Regions from separate parts of the Microbispora hainanensis genome, predicted to be linked through region 2. Evidence: predicted binding sites of a transcription regulator. Region 2 holds the regulator's gene; the other holds the start of a gene.
What was found. The regulator LexA, encoded in region 2, represses DNA repair genes until DNA is damaged. The targets are predictions, from matches to a motif close to TCGAACANNTGTTCGA.
Positions count from the first base shown of each region.

Region 1: OHB01_RS30010 (Rv2578c family radical SAM protein) is a predicted target of LexA. The motif match lies at 2,308-2,323, and genes of this name have one in related genera.

Region 1 is NZ_CP108086.1:6,488,370-6,495,382, reverse strand. It holds gene OHB01_RS30020 (CatB-related O-acetyltransferase) at 1-318, opposite strand, end outside; gene OHB01_RS30015 (TetR/AcrR family transcriptional regulator) at 439-1,089, shown strand; gene OHB01_RS30010 (Rv2578c family radical SAM protein) at 1,172-2,299, opposite strand; gene OHB01_RS30005 (DUF3040 domain-containing protein) at 2,435-2,692, shown strand; gene OHB01_RS30000 (penicillin-binding transpeptidase domain-containing protein) at 2,763-4,385, opposite strand; gene OHB01_RS29995 (lysophospholipid acyltransferase family protein) at 4,445-5,107, opposite strand; gene OHB01_RS29990 (TetR/AcrR family transcriptional regulator) at 5,245-5,802, shown strand; gene OHB01_RS29985 (DUF4865 family protein) at 5,831-6,415, shown strand; gene OHB01_RS29980 (GNAT family N-acetyltransferase) at 6,696-7,013, shown strand, end outside.
Region 2 is NZ_CP108086.1:8,686,282-8,693,294, reverse strand. It holds gene OHB01_RS39290 (cellulase family glycosylhydrolase) at 1-847, shown strand, start outside; gene OHB01_RS39285 (MalY/PatB family protein) at 857-1,951, opposite strand; gene lexA (transcriptional repressor LexA) at 2,040-2,756, opposite strand; gene nrdR (transcriptional regulator NrdR) at 3,191-3,670, shown strand; gene OHB01_RS39270 (vitamin B12-dependent ribonucleotide reductase) at 3,789-6,674, shown strand; gene OHB01_RS39265 (alpha/beta fold hydrolase) at 6,738-7,013, opposite strand, start outside.

The sequences.
Region 1 (7,013 bases), 2.2 Mb from region 2:
GTCGAAGTGCTCCGCCCAGGACCCGCCCATGATCGGGAACGGGAACGTCGAAGGTCCGTCCATGCGATGGTTGGCACCGTTCATGATGAACCGCACGCCCTCACCCAGAGCGCAGAACTTCCCGATGACCAGTTTCTCCGGCCCGTAGTGGTACAGCACGTTGCGGGTCTCGAACGCGGTCGGATCGTCCGGGTCGTCATAGTACGAGAACTCGCCGACCTCGATCAGCGGCGAGGTGATCAGCGGCTTCAGCAACACCACCCGCGGTTGCCCGGGCATCGGATGCAGCACGGTCGGGTCGGGGGGCACAGCCGGCATCGCGCGTCGTTTCCTTCCTGGCCAACGCTTCGAAGAGGGTCGATGGCATCACTACTGCGACAGTTGGTGCGTTAAGATACTTGCATGCCGCCGTTCCATTGAGCAACCGGACCACCAGCGATGACTTCTTCCACACCAGAGCCGGAGGGCGCCAGGCCCGTGCCGCCGCCCCGGCGCCGCCCCGGCGGCCGTACCGCCCGTATCCGCAGGCAGGTGCTCGACGCGGTGCTCGCCGAGCTCGGAGAGCACGGTTATGACGGGCTCACCGTCGACTCCGTCGCCGCCCGCTCGGGTGTGCACCGCGCGACGGTGTACCGGCGCTGGGGAGACGTCGGCGGCCTGCTCGCCGACGTCCTGGACGCGGCGGGCGACGACGCCTGGCAGCCCCCGGACACTGGTTCTCTGGAGGGCGACCTGGCGGCACTGAACCGCGAGATCCAGGACGCGCTCACCGCACAGCCGCCGATCGTGGCGGCCCTGATCGCCGCTTCGTTCCGCTCCGAGCAGGCCGATCACGCCCAACGGCGGCTCTGGGAGGACCGGTACGCCCGGTGCGAGGTCATCGTCCGCCGAGCAGTCGAGCGCGCCGAACTCCCGCCGGGCACGGACGCCCGGCGACTGCTCATCGCCGCCACGGCCCCCGTGTATCACCAGTTGGTGCTTCTCCGCACGCCGCCCGGCCCGGACCTGCCCGGCCAGGCGGCCAGAACCGCCGCTCTCGCCGCATCCGCCGGTGCCTTCGCCGTGCCGCCATCGGCCGGTGACACCTGACCGGCCCGTCCGCTCCGGGGCCGAGCAGGAGCGGCCGCACCGCCGCCTATCCCCCCGACGGCCGCTTACCGCCAGCGGTTGCCTAAAGGAGCGTGAGCTGTTCGGGCGGCGCGGGTGGTGCGGGCGAGGGAGCCGGCCGCTCGCCGGGCCGTCGCCAGGAACGGGCGCCACCCGGGTCGGCCGCGGCGTTGCCACCCGCCTCGGCGGCGCGATCGCCGCCGCCCGTTCCTGGTGCCTGATCGCCGCGCGGGGCCGACCGGCCGATGCCGTACTTGCTGGCGAGCGCGCGCACGGCGTGGCCGATCCGTTCCTGGTATGCCTTGGGGGCGTAGGCGCCCCGGCCGTACAGCTCCAGGTAACGGGGGACGAGCCGGGGGTGCTCGCGCGCCAGCCAGGCCATGAACCACTCGCGTGCGCCCGGCCGCAGGTGGAGCACGATCGGCGTGACGTGCGTCGCGCCGGTCTCGGCGATGCGGCGCACGGTGGCCTCCAGCGCCTGCGGGGAGTCGCCCAGATAGGGGAGGATCGGCGCCATGAGCACGCCGCAGGGGATGCCGTGCTCGTTCAGCGTGGCGCACACCTCCAGCCGCTTGCGCGGGGAAGGGGTGCCCGGCTCGACGGCCCGCCACAGCGACTCGTCGGTGAACCCGATCGAGACGGCCGTGCTGACGTCGGTCACCTGCGCGGCCTCGGCGAGCAGATCGAGGTCGCGCAGGATCAGTGAGCCCTTGGTGAGGATCGAGAACGGGTTGCGGGCGTCCCGCAGCGCCGCGAGGATGCCCGGCATCAGCCGGTATCGGCCCTCGGCCCGCTGGTAGCAGTCGACGTTGGTCCCCATGGCGATGGGGTGCCCGCCCCACCGGGGCGCCGCCAGTTCCCTCCGTACGAGGTCGGGGGCGTTGACCTTCACGACGATCTTCGAGTCGAAGTCCCGCCCGGAGTCCAGGTCGAGATATTCGTGCGTCCTGCGGGCGAAGCAGTACGTGCACGCGTGGGTGCAGCCCCGGTAGGGATTGATCGTCCACTCGAACGGGACCCGGCTGGCCGAGGGGACCCGGTTGATGATCGACCGTGCGTGGATCTCGTAGAAGGTGACGCCCCGGAACTCCGGGGTGTCGAAGGTCCGGGTCACCGCCGACCGCGCGAACAGGGGAGTCGTCTCTCCCTGTGCGCCTTCCCCCGTTTCGAGCCGCAGCCCTTCCCACCGCACCCTCAGATTAGAACAGAGGTTCGATGGAGATCGCAACATGCAACGCGTCGTAAATCGCGGCCCTGGAAACGGCTAACGATCTTCATGGTTGGGCAGAACGTCGGCACATACCTTGCGTTCTGGGAGAGTTGCGCGATGGCCTGGTCGCAGGACGAAGAGCGGATGCTGGCGATGATCGAGCGGCACCTCACGGATGAGGACCCGAAGCTTGCGGCCAGGCTCGAGTCGTTCAACCACCGTGCGGAGCGCGGACGGCAGGGGCGAGGCACGGGCCGCCGCCTGCCGGGCCGCTCCACCGTGATCATCGCGGTGAGCTGGTTGCTCATCGCCACGTTGATCGCGACCCTGCTGGTCATGGCCCTGCGGCACGACGCCGCCGCTCTGCCGGTTTAGCGGAGCCCACGAGGCGCCGTGAAGCGGCGACCTCGATGCGGCCGTCACGTGACGTGCGCCCTCGGCCTCATCAGGACAGGGACTTGAGGAAGTGCGCGGCGACCGGGGCGGCCACCGAGCCGCCCATGCCGCCGGCCTCCACGACGACGGCGAAGGCCAGGTCGCCGCGGAAGCCCATGAACCAGGCGTGCGAGTCGAGCTTGGGCCCGGTGCCGAACTCGGCGGTCCCGGTCTTGCCCGCGGTCCCCGCAGGCAGCCCGGCGCCGTGGGCGGTGCCCTTGGTGACCACGGCCCGCATCATCGACCGCAGGGGCTCGACGACCTCGTCCGGCAGCTTCTCGGGAGCGGTCTTCTGCTCCAGTGAGGGCACCAGCGTGGGCGGCCGCCAGGAGCCGTCGGCCACCGCCGCGGCCACGGTCGCGATCACCAGCGGGCTCGCGGTGATCCTCGCCTGCCCGAACGCCTCCGCGGCGAGCTCGGCGTCGCTGGTGGCCTTCGGCATGCTGCCGGGGGTCGCCGGGACGCCGATGCGCAGCGGCCGGTTGAAGCCCAGGTTCGTCGCCATGTCGTACAGCTTGCGCGCGCCCAGCTTCTGCGCGGCGAGCGGCGCGAACGTCGTGTTGCACGAGTGGGCGTAGGAGTCGAGGAACGACAGCGACCCGAACGCCTCGTGGTCGGAGTTGCGGATCTTCAGCCCGCCGACGACCGCCTCCTTGGGGCAGGTCACCCGGCTCGACGGCGTCAGTCCCTCGGCCAGCAGCCCGGCGGCAGTGACCGTCTTGAACGTGGATCCCGGGGGGTACTTGCCGTCCAGGGCGCGGTTGAAGCCGCCCCTGTTGTTCACGACGGCGAGGATCTCGCCCGTCGAGGGCCTGACGGCGACGAGCGAGGCGGGTTTGTCCAGATCGCGTACGGCGTCCGCTGCGGCCTGCTGCACCTTCAGGTCGAGGCTGGTCCGCAGGTCCTTGCCGGGGGAGCCCTTGACGGTGTGCAGGGTCTTACGGCTGTCGCCGACCACCTGGATCTCGGTGGTCGGAGTGCCGGCGAGCTGCTTCTGGAACGTCTCCTGCAGGCCGCCGCGGCCCACGGCGTCGCCCTTCTTGTAGGCGGTGCCCAGCTTCTCGACGTCCTTGTCCGTCGCCTTGTCGAGGAAGCCCACGAGCTGCTGCACCGAGCCGCCCACGTCGCCGCCGTCGATGCGGTCGCCGTTGGCGTCGGTGATGGCGGCCCGCTGCGGCCACGACGTCTTCAGCGCCAGGTGGTTGGTCCCGTCGAGCGCGGGGTGGACCGCGGACGGCGACCAGTCGACCTTCCAGTAGTGGTCCTTGACCACGAGCTTGAGCGAGCCCTGGTAGGTCCAGTCGCCGACGTTCTTCACCGTGGCGGTGGCGGTGTAGGAGGCGGTCGCCCGGTCGTCCTTCGCCGCGCCGGCCCGCACGTCGCGCACGGTGACCTTCGCCACGCCGAGGTTCTTCGTGAGCTCGGCGTACGCCGCGTCGAAGCCCGCGGCGGGCGTGGCGAGCTCGGCCTTCATGGCCGCGAGGTCGCCCTTCGACCAGGCCGCGGTGAACCGCGCGGCCGTCTCCTGCGGAGTGCCGCGCGTGTGGAACACGTAGTAGGCGCCCCCGGCGGCCGCCCCGGCCACCACGACGGCCACGGCTGCGGAGATCGCGATGGTACGTCCTCGCGGCACGCGCACTCCCAACGACGGCCCTGCGGTCGGGTTCAGAGCCTAGCGGGGTCCGCCGTCGTTCACACTCCGGCTTCGCCGGAGCCCTTGACGCTGGCGCCGTACCGGGGGACGTACTCCTGGCCGGACAGGCGCTGGATCGCGGCCATGACCTCGTCGGTCACCCTCCGCCGGTCGCGGGCGTTGCCCGCGTCGCCGGTGAAGGTCATCGGCTCGCCGAACCGCACGCCGATGCTGTGCAGGCGCGGCACCGAGGTGCCGGGCGGCAGCACCTTCTCGGTGCCGATCATGGCGACGGGCACGACCGGGGCGCCGGTGGTCAGCGACAGCCAGGCCACGCCGACCTTCCCCCGATAGAGCCGGCCGTCGGGGGAGCGGGTGCCCTCGGGGTAGATGCCGAACAGCTCGCCCGCCTTCAGCACCTCCACCGCGGCGTCGAGCATGTCCTGGGCGGCGGAGACGTTCTCCCGGTCGATCTCCATCGCCCCCATCGCGCGCATCCACGCCGCCACGACGGGGTTGCCGGTGAAGTACTCCTTCTTCGCCACGAACCGCACCATGCGCGGCACGACGGCCGGCATGAAGAACGAGTCGAGCACGGACAGGTGGTTGGAGGCGAGGATCGCGGGCCCGTGCGCGGGGACGTGCTCGCGTCCTTCCGTTCGCGGCCGCCACAGTGCGTGCATGACGGGAACGCTGACGAACTTCAGGGCGGGGTAGAGCACGGCCTCTCCTTCTCCGGTCCGACGGGAATACCCTAGGCCGCCCCGACCCCTGCTCAGGTGTATGACCCCTGCAACACACCGCCTCATGTTTTGTACGGCTTCACCAACAGTTCTCTGTACCTACTAGTATGTACGGCGTGAGCACACCGGACCGCCTGATCGAGAGCACCCGCGAACTGCTCTGGGAACGCGGCTACGTCGGCACCAGCCCGCGGGCCATCCAGCAGCGGGCGGGAGCCGGTCAGGGCAGCATGTATCACCACTTTTCCGGGAAGCCCGACCTTGCGCTGGCCGCGATCACCCGTACGGCGGAGGAGATGCGCGCCGGGGTGGAGGAGATCCTGGGCGGCCCGGGCACGGCCGTCGAGCGCGTGTCGGCCTACCTGCGGCGCGAGCGGGAGGTGCTGCGGGGCTGCCCGATCGGCCGGCTCACCCAGGACCCCGACGTCATGGCCGATCCGGCGCTGCGGCGGCCGGTGGAGGAGACGTTCGCGTGGCTGCGCGACCGGCTCGCGGAGGTGCTGGCCGAGGGACGCGACCTGGGCGAGCTCGACGCCGGTCTCGATCCGGGCGCGACCGCCGCGACGATCGTGGCGGTGCTGCAGGGCGGATATGTCCTGGCCCGCGCGGCCGGCACGCCCGAGCCGTTCCACCAGGCCATCGAGGGCGTGCTCGCCCTGCTGTCCCACCCCTGAGCCACCGGAGAGACCCGCCGTGTATGCGATGCAGTACGAGATCACCCTGCCCGCCGGCTACGACATGACGATCATCCGCGAGCGGGTGGCCACGCGCGGCCACGCCCTCGACGACCGGGCCGGGCTCGGCCTGAAGGCCTACCTGGTCCGCGAGCGGGGCGTCGCCGGGTCGCCGGTCAACCAGTACGCGCCGTTCTACCTGTGGAACGACCCCGGGAGGATGGGCGAGTTCCTCGTCGGCGGGGGCGGTTTCCAGGGCATCGTCGCCGACTTCGGCAGGCCGGTCGTGCGGCACTGGACGGGCCTGGCCGCCGAGGCCGGTCAGGCCCGGGAGACGCGGCCCCGCGCGGCGTCGCGACGGCTGACCGAGCTGCCCGCCACGGCCGGCCTTGAGGATCAGGTGACCGCCGCCCTCGCCGAACTGCGTGATCTGGGCCGCGCCGGGGGCCTGCACACCGCCGCGCTCGCCGTGGATCCGCACCACTGGCGGCTGCTGACGTTCGCGCTGTGGGAGCGGGAGGTGCCCGGCGCGTACGCGGACGCGGAACGCTACGAGGTGCTGCACCTGTCCGCGCCCGGCCTGGCGCACCTGCCCATGGGCCGGGCCTGGTGAGAAGACGCAGTTGAACGACCGGGAAAGAGAGCGGCGCCCCGCGAGAACGAGTCTCGCGGGGCGCCCACGTCGAGGGCCGATGTGGCGGTCGCCTCCTCGGCGAGATGCACAACACGGCTCCAGCCGGACGGTATTCCGTGAAGGCGGTGATTGCGGCCCGGGGGACACAAACCACATCGGCCACGAACGACTCTAGCCGACTTCCGCCTCTGCTTTCTCCCGCCCCCCGCATCGGGGACCGTCATCGGGGGCCAAAGCCTGCGTGCACTATCGTCGGCGGGTGGCCGATTCGATCAGGACAGAACGGCTCGTGCTGCGGCGCTGGCGCGAGGACGACAAGGAGCCCTTCGCCGCGCTGAACGCCGATCCCGTCGTCATGGAGCACTTCCCGGCCACGCTCTCCCGGGAGGACAGCGACGCGCTGGCCGAGCGCATCGAGGCCGGGTTCGACGAGCACGGGTTCGGTCTGTGGGCCGTCGAGGCCGACGGCGAGTTCATCGGCTTCACCGGGCTGTCGGTCCCGAGGTTCACCGCCCCCTTCACGCCGTGCGTGGAGATCGGCTGGCGGCTCGCCCGCTCCGCCTGGGGCCGGGGGTAC
Region 2 (7,013 bases):
GCAGTATCCGGTGCGGCTCAACGTGGCCAACCGGCTCGTCTACTCGCCCCACGAGTACGCCACCTCGGTCTTCCACCAGAACTGGTTCGACGACCCGTCCTACCCGGCCAACATGCCGGCCATCTGGGACAAGTACTGGGGCTACCTCTACAAGCAGAACATCGCCCCGATCATGGTCGGCGAGTTCGGCACGACGCTCGCCAGCAACATCGACAAGATCTGGCTCCAGGAGCTCATGAAGTACATGGGCACCGGCGTGAACGGCATGTCGTTCACCTACTGGTCGTGGAACCCCAACTCGGGTGACACGGGCGGCATTCTCAAGGACGACTGGGCGACGGTCGACCAGGCCAAGCAGAGCATCATCTCGCCCTACCTGATCCCGCCGACCGGCGGTGGTGGCACCCCGACGCCGCCGGTGTCGCCCTCGCCCTCGCCCTCGGCCTCGCCGTCGGCGTCTCCGACTCGGTCGCCCTCCCCATCGCCGTCTCCCTCGCCGTCTCCCTCCCCGTCGCCGTCCGCGTCTCCCTCGTCGCCGGGCGGGAAGACCTGCACGGCCACGTACAAGGTCGTCAACGAGTATCCCGGCGGCTTCCAGGGCGAGGTCACGGTCAAGGCGGGTTCGTCGGCCATCTCGGGCTGGACAGTGAACTGGTCCTTCCCGAACGGCCAGAGCATCACGCAGCTCTGGAACGGCACGCTCAGCGCGAGCGGGTCCAACGTCACGGTGACGAACATGTCCTACAACGGCACGCTGGGCGCCGGCGCCTCGACCGCGTTCGGCTTCAACGGAAGCTGGTCGGGCAGCAACGGCGTTCCGTCCTCGGTCACCTGTACGGCGAGCTGAGCGGGCGCGTCACGTCAGCACGGCGGCGATCCTCGACAGGATCTCCTCCAGGATCGCCGCCGATGTCGCGAAGTTGAGGCGGGCGAAGGTGTCGCCGCCTCCGTACATCGGGCCCGGGTTGAGCCTGACCCGGGCCTCCCGCTCGACGAACGCCGCCGCGCCGGGCACCCCGAAGTCGAGCCACGCGAGATAGGTGGCCTCGGGAACGCGGTAGCCGACCGACGGGAGCCGCTCGGCGACGAGCCTGCGGTTGCGGTCGAGGATCGCCAGCACCTCCTCCAGCCACGCGTCGCCGTGCCGCCAGGCGGCCACCGTGGCCTCCACCCCGAGCACGCTGGGCGCGCCGAAGATGTGGGCGGGCTGGCGGCCGAGTGCGTCCCTGGCCTCCTTCGCGCCGAGGTGGGCCACCGAGCAGTGCAGTCCGCCCATGTTGAAGGCCTTGCTGGCGGAGGTCAGCGTGACCGTGCGCTCGGGGAGGATCGTGGCGAACGGGATGTGCCGCTTCGGGGCGTACGTCAGGTCGGCGTGGATCTCGTCGGCGATCACCAGCGTGCCGTGCCGATCGGCGTACGCGGCGACGCCTTCGAGCTCCTCACGGGTGAACGAACGGCCCGACGGGTTCTGCGGGTTGACCAGCAGGAGCACACTGACGGGCTCTCCGGGGACCTCGAACCTGCCGTCGGCCGTCAGCGGCATGGGCACCAGGCGGCGGTTCATCCCGGTGATGGTGGTGAGGAAGGGGTCGTAGGCGGGGACGTGCAGTGCCACGGCGTCGCCGGGCTCGGTCAGGACGTGCAGCAGCACCTGGAGAGCCTGGTTGAGGTCGGTGAAGGACCGCACGTGGGCCGGATCGGCCCGCCAGCCGTGCCGCGTCTCCATCCGCTCGGCGAACGCCTCCGCCAGTGGTCCCGCGGTCGGGGTGTCCAGCCAGGCGGGATAGCCGAGGTCCTTGGCGGCGCGTCGCGCTATGGCCTCCGTGACCACGTCGGGCACGGGGAAGTCCATGTCGGCGACCCAGGCGGGGATGACGCCGGGCGCGGCCTGCGCCCACTTGATTCCGTCACGGCCCCGGGCCGCGTCGAGGGAGAGGGAGTCGAGCTTCATCCGACTCACCCTAATTGCCGGTTGACGACCGCCGAAAAGGCGGCCGCCGCGCCCCGCGATCCCGTCGTGCCGCGGGGCGCCGGCGCGGCTACAGCTTGCGAAGGACAGCCGTGACCTTGCCGAGCACGGTGGCCTCGTCGCCCGGGATCGGCTCGTAGTTGGGGTTGTGCGGCACCAGCCACACGTGCCCGTCCTTGCGCTTGAAGGTCTTCACGGTGGCCTCGCCGTCGATCATCGCGGCCACGATGTCGCCGTTGTCGGCGACCGGCTGCTGCCGGACCACGACCCAGTCGCCGTCGGCGATGGCGGCCTCGATCATCGAGTCGCCGGAGACCTGGAGCAGGAACAGCGTGCCCTCGCCCACGAGCTGCTTGGGCAGGGCGAACACGTCCTCGATGCTCTGCTCGGCGAGGATGGGCCCACCGGCCGCGATGCGGCCGACCAGCGGCACGTAGGCCGCGGTGGGCCGGCTGAACCCGGGCTCCTCCTCGGAGGTGGCGTCGGGGTCCACCCACAGCACCGGCTCGCCCGGCAGCCGGACCTCCAGGGCCCGGGGCCGATGGGGATCACGCCGGAGGTAGCCCTTACGCTGGAGCGCCGTGAGCTGGTGCGACACGCTGGAGGTGCTGGTCAGCTGGACCGCTTCCCCGATCTCCCGCATGGACGGCGGATAACCGCGCTGCTGGACCGAGTCGCGGATCACCTCGAGAATCTTCCGCTGCCTGGGGGTGAGGCCAAGCGAGTCGCGCCTGCGAACCGCGAGGTCGCTGACGCCATTCGCCTGCTCACTTCGGTCACTCACGATGCCACCTCTCAATCCGTGTTCCTCGTGTCGCACAGAGCGACCGTACCGCGATTCAAGATCACCGTCAAACAATTGTTCGATATCCAGCGAAATCGCCGATCTCGCCGTCCGCCTTCATCGTACGGGAGTTCGATCGATCCCGTGTTCGATTTCCCCGATCTTCTTCGGCCGCTGTAGGCGCAGGTCAGAAGCCGTACGAAAAGCGGCCGGGAAAAGGCGCGTAAACGGCCTATTCCACGACGGCCGGGGCGCGTGATGCGGCCGTGACCCGGGGTGCGACACGCGGGCGGAGCAGGGACTTCCTTGCCCAAGGCCGGTTCGACTTGCGTTCAAGGTCGGGCGCTCCTACGGTTGGACCACAACATCTAGTAGTCACACCGGTGTAAGTTCACCACACCTTGTGTTCGGGGATGTGCGTTCAGGGAGGCGATGAAGTGCACTGTCCGTTCTGTCGCCACCCGGACACCCGGGTCGTGGACAGCCGCGCGGCAGAGGACGGGGCGGCGATCCGTCGCCGGCGCACCTGTCCCGAGTGCGGGCGCAGGTTCACCACGCAGGAGACCGTACTGCTGATGGTGAGCAAGCGCAGCGGAGTCACCGAGCCGTTCTCCCGCGAGAAGGTCATCGCCGGCGTGCGGCGGGCCTGTCAGGGGCGCCCGGTCAGCGAGGACTCCCTCGCCCAGCTCGGGCAGCGCGTCGAGGAGAGCATCCGGGGCACGGGCGCGGCCGAGATCGCCTCCCACGAGGTCGGCCTGGCCATCCTGGGCCCGCTCCGCGATCTCGACGAGGTGGCCTACCTGCGCTTCGCGTCGGTCTACCGCAGCTTCGAGACGCTGGCGGACTTCGAGGCGGAGATCGAGCGGCTCCGCGCGGCCCACGGCACCGCAGCCCATGGCACCGGGGGCGAGGAATAAGACGCCTTCCGGGGGACCGGGACGAGGCGGGCGGGGCGCGACGGCGCACCGCGACTATGTGGTTTCAACGAGCGTGGTCCGGAGAAGGGGCTCCATCGGGCCCTGGGAGGGGGAAGTCATGACGGAGACCGTGAGCGGCACGGTGTCGGGTGCGGGGGGTCGCCCGGGCAAGCGCCCGCGCAAGGGCCTGAAGATGAAGCGCATCTTCACCACCCCGGGTGTCCACCCGTACGACGAGGTCCGCTGGGAGCGGCGCGACGTCGTGATGACGAACTGGCGGGACGGCTCGGTCAACTTCGAGCAGCACGGCGTGGAGTTCCCGGACTTCTGGTCGGTCAACGCGGCCAACATCGTCACCACCAAGTACTTCCGCGGGGCGGTGGGCACCCCGCAGCGCGAGTCGAGCCTCAAGCAGCTCGTCGACCGGGTCGTGGGCGTCTACACCAGGACCGGCGTCGAGAACGGCTACTTCGCCTCCGACGAGGACGCGGAGATCTTCGACCACGAGCTCAAGCACGCGCTGATCCACCAGGTCTTCAGCTTCAACTCCCCGGTGTGGTTCAACGTCGGCACCCGCTCCCCCCAGCAGGTGAGCGCCTGCTTCATCCTGGCCGTGGACGACACGATGGAGTCGATCCTCGACTGGTACAAGGAAGAGGGCGTCATCTTCAAGGGCGGCTCCGGCTCCGGGGTCAACCTCTCCCGCATCCGCTCGTCCAAGGAACTGCTGTCCAGCGGCGGCACGGCCAGCGGCCCGGTGTCCTTCATGCGCGGCGCCGACGCCTCCGCCGGCACCATCAAGTCGGGCGGCGCCACCCGCCGGGCGGCCAAGATGGTCGTCCTCGACGTGGACCACCCCGACATCGAGGAGTTCATCGAGACCAAGGCGCGCGAAGAGGACAAGATCCGCGCGCTGCGCGACGCCGGGTTCGACATGGACCTCGGCGGCAAGGACATCGTGTCCGTGCAGTACCAGAACGCCAACAACTCGGTGCGGGTCTCCGACGAGTTCATGCGGGCCGTCGAGGCGGGCGACAAGTTCGGCCTGCGGGCCCGGCTGACCGGCGAGGTCATCGAAGAGGTCGAGGCGCGGTCGCTGTTCCGCAAGATGGCCCAGGCCGCCTGGGAGTGCGCCGACCCCGGCCTGCAGTACGACGACACGATCAACGACTGGCACACCTGCCCCGAGACCGGGCGCATCACGGCCAGCAACCCCTGCTCGGAGTACGTCCACCTGGACAACTCCTCGTGCAACCTCGCGTCGATCAACCTGCTGAAGTTCCTGCGCGACGACGACTCCTTCGACGTCGCGACCTTCGTGAAGGTCACCGAGCTGATCATCACCGCGATGGACATCTCGATCACCTTCGCCGACTTCCCGACGCAGAAGATCGCCGAGACCACCCGGGCGTACCGCCAGCTCGGCATCGGCTACGCCAACCTGGGCGCGCTGCTGATGGCGACCGGGCACGCGTACGACTCCGACGGCGGCCGGGCCATCGCGGCCGGGATCACATCGCTGATGACCGCCGTGTCCTACCGCCGCTCGGCCGAGATCGCCGGGATCGTCGGCCCGTACGACGGCTACCAGCGCAACGCCGAGCCGCACAAGCGGGTCATGCGCAAGCACGCCGCGGCCAACGACGACCTGCGCACGCTCGGCGACATGGACAAGGCCCTGCACACCGAGGCCACCCGGCAGTGGCAGGAGTGCCTCAAGCTGGGCGAGAAGAACGGCTACCGCAACGCCCAGGCGTCGCTGCTCGCCCCGACCGGCACCATCGGCCTGATGATGGACTGCGACACCACCGGCATCGAGCCCGACCTGGCGCTGGTGAAGTTCAAGAAGCTCGTCGGCGGCGGCTCGATGCAGATCGTCAACCAGACGATCCCGCGGGCGCTGCGCCGGCTCGGCTACCCGGAGGAGCAGGTCGAGGCCATCGTCGAGTACATCGCCGAGCACGGCCACGTCGTGGACGCCCCCGGCCTGCGGCCGGAGCACTACGAGGTGTTCGACTGCGCGATGGGCGAGCGGGCCATCGCCCCGATGGGCCACGTCCGGATGATGGCGGCCGTCCAGCCGTTCCTGTCCGGCGCCATCTCCAAGACCGTCAACCTGCCCGAGTCGGCCACCGTGGACGACATCGAGCAGGTCTACCTGGAGGGCTGGAAGCTCGGCCTCAAGGCCCTGGCCGTCTACCGCGACAACTGCAAGGTCGGCCAGCCGCTGTCGGTCGCGAAGAAGACCTCCGAGGAGGCCCCCGCAGAGGCGGCGGACAAGGAGCCGGTCGTCCAGGTCGTGGAGGTCGCGCGGCCGACCAGGCGGCGGATGCCCAACCAGCGGCCGAGCACCACCACCCGCTTCACGGTGGGCGGCGCCAAGGGCTACATGACCGCCTCGTCCTACCCCGACGACGGTCTCGGCGAGGTCTTCCTCAAGATGTCCAAGCAGGGCTCGACCCTCGCGGGCGTGATGGACGCCTTCTCCGTGGCGATCTCGATCGGCCTCCAGTACGGCGTGCCGCTCGACACGTACGTGCAGAAGTTCGTCAACATGCGCTTCGAGCCGGCGGGCATGACCGACGACCCCGACGTCCGGATGGCGCAGTCCGTGATGGACTACATCTTCCGGCGGCTCGCGCTCGACTACCTGCCGTACGAGGACCGGGCCGCCCTCGGGATCTTCTCCGCGTCCGAGCGGGCCGCGCAGCAGCGCGGTGAGGACCCGGCCGCGCTGCAGGACGTGGACACCGCCGCGCTCGCCCAGTCGGCGCCGATCGAGAGCGGGCAGGCGCCGGTCGAGAAGGCGCAGCCCGCGCCGGTCGAGAAGGCCCCGGCAGCGCCGGTGGCCGTGCCGGAGCCGCGCCGGGTCGGCGCCTCGCTGGAGAGCCACCAGGGCCGTACGGCGGACGCGCCGCTGTGCATGACCTGCGGCACCAAGATGCGCCCTGCCGGGAGCTGCTACGTCTGCGAGGGTTGCGGCAGCACCAGCGGCTGCAGCTGATCGGTTCGCCGTCAGGCGGGGCGCCGGAGAGATCCGGCGCCCCGTCGGCGTGTTCACGGGACCTCAGACCGCCGCGGCCATGCGGTCCAGGCGGCCGGTGATGACGGCGGTGAACGCGGCGGGGTCCTCGAACGGCAGGCCGTGGCCGCCGGGGACCGTCACGAGCTCGGCGTGGGGAATGAGCCGGGCGAGCTCGCGCTGGTGGTGCGGCGGCACGATCCGGTCGTCGGCGCTGGAGACGATCAGCGTCGGCGCGGACACGTGCGGCAGGAGCCCGGTGATGTCGACGGAGATGTCGGCCAGGGTCTGCCTCTCGAACCCGTCCTCCGCGCCGCCGAG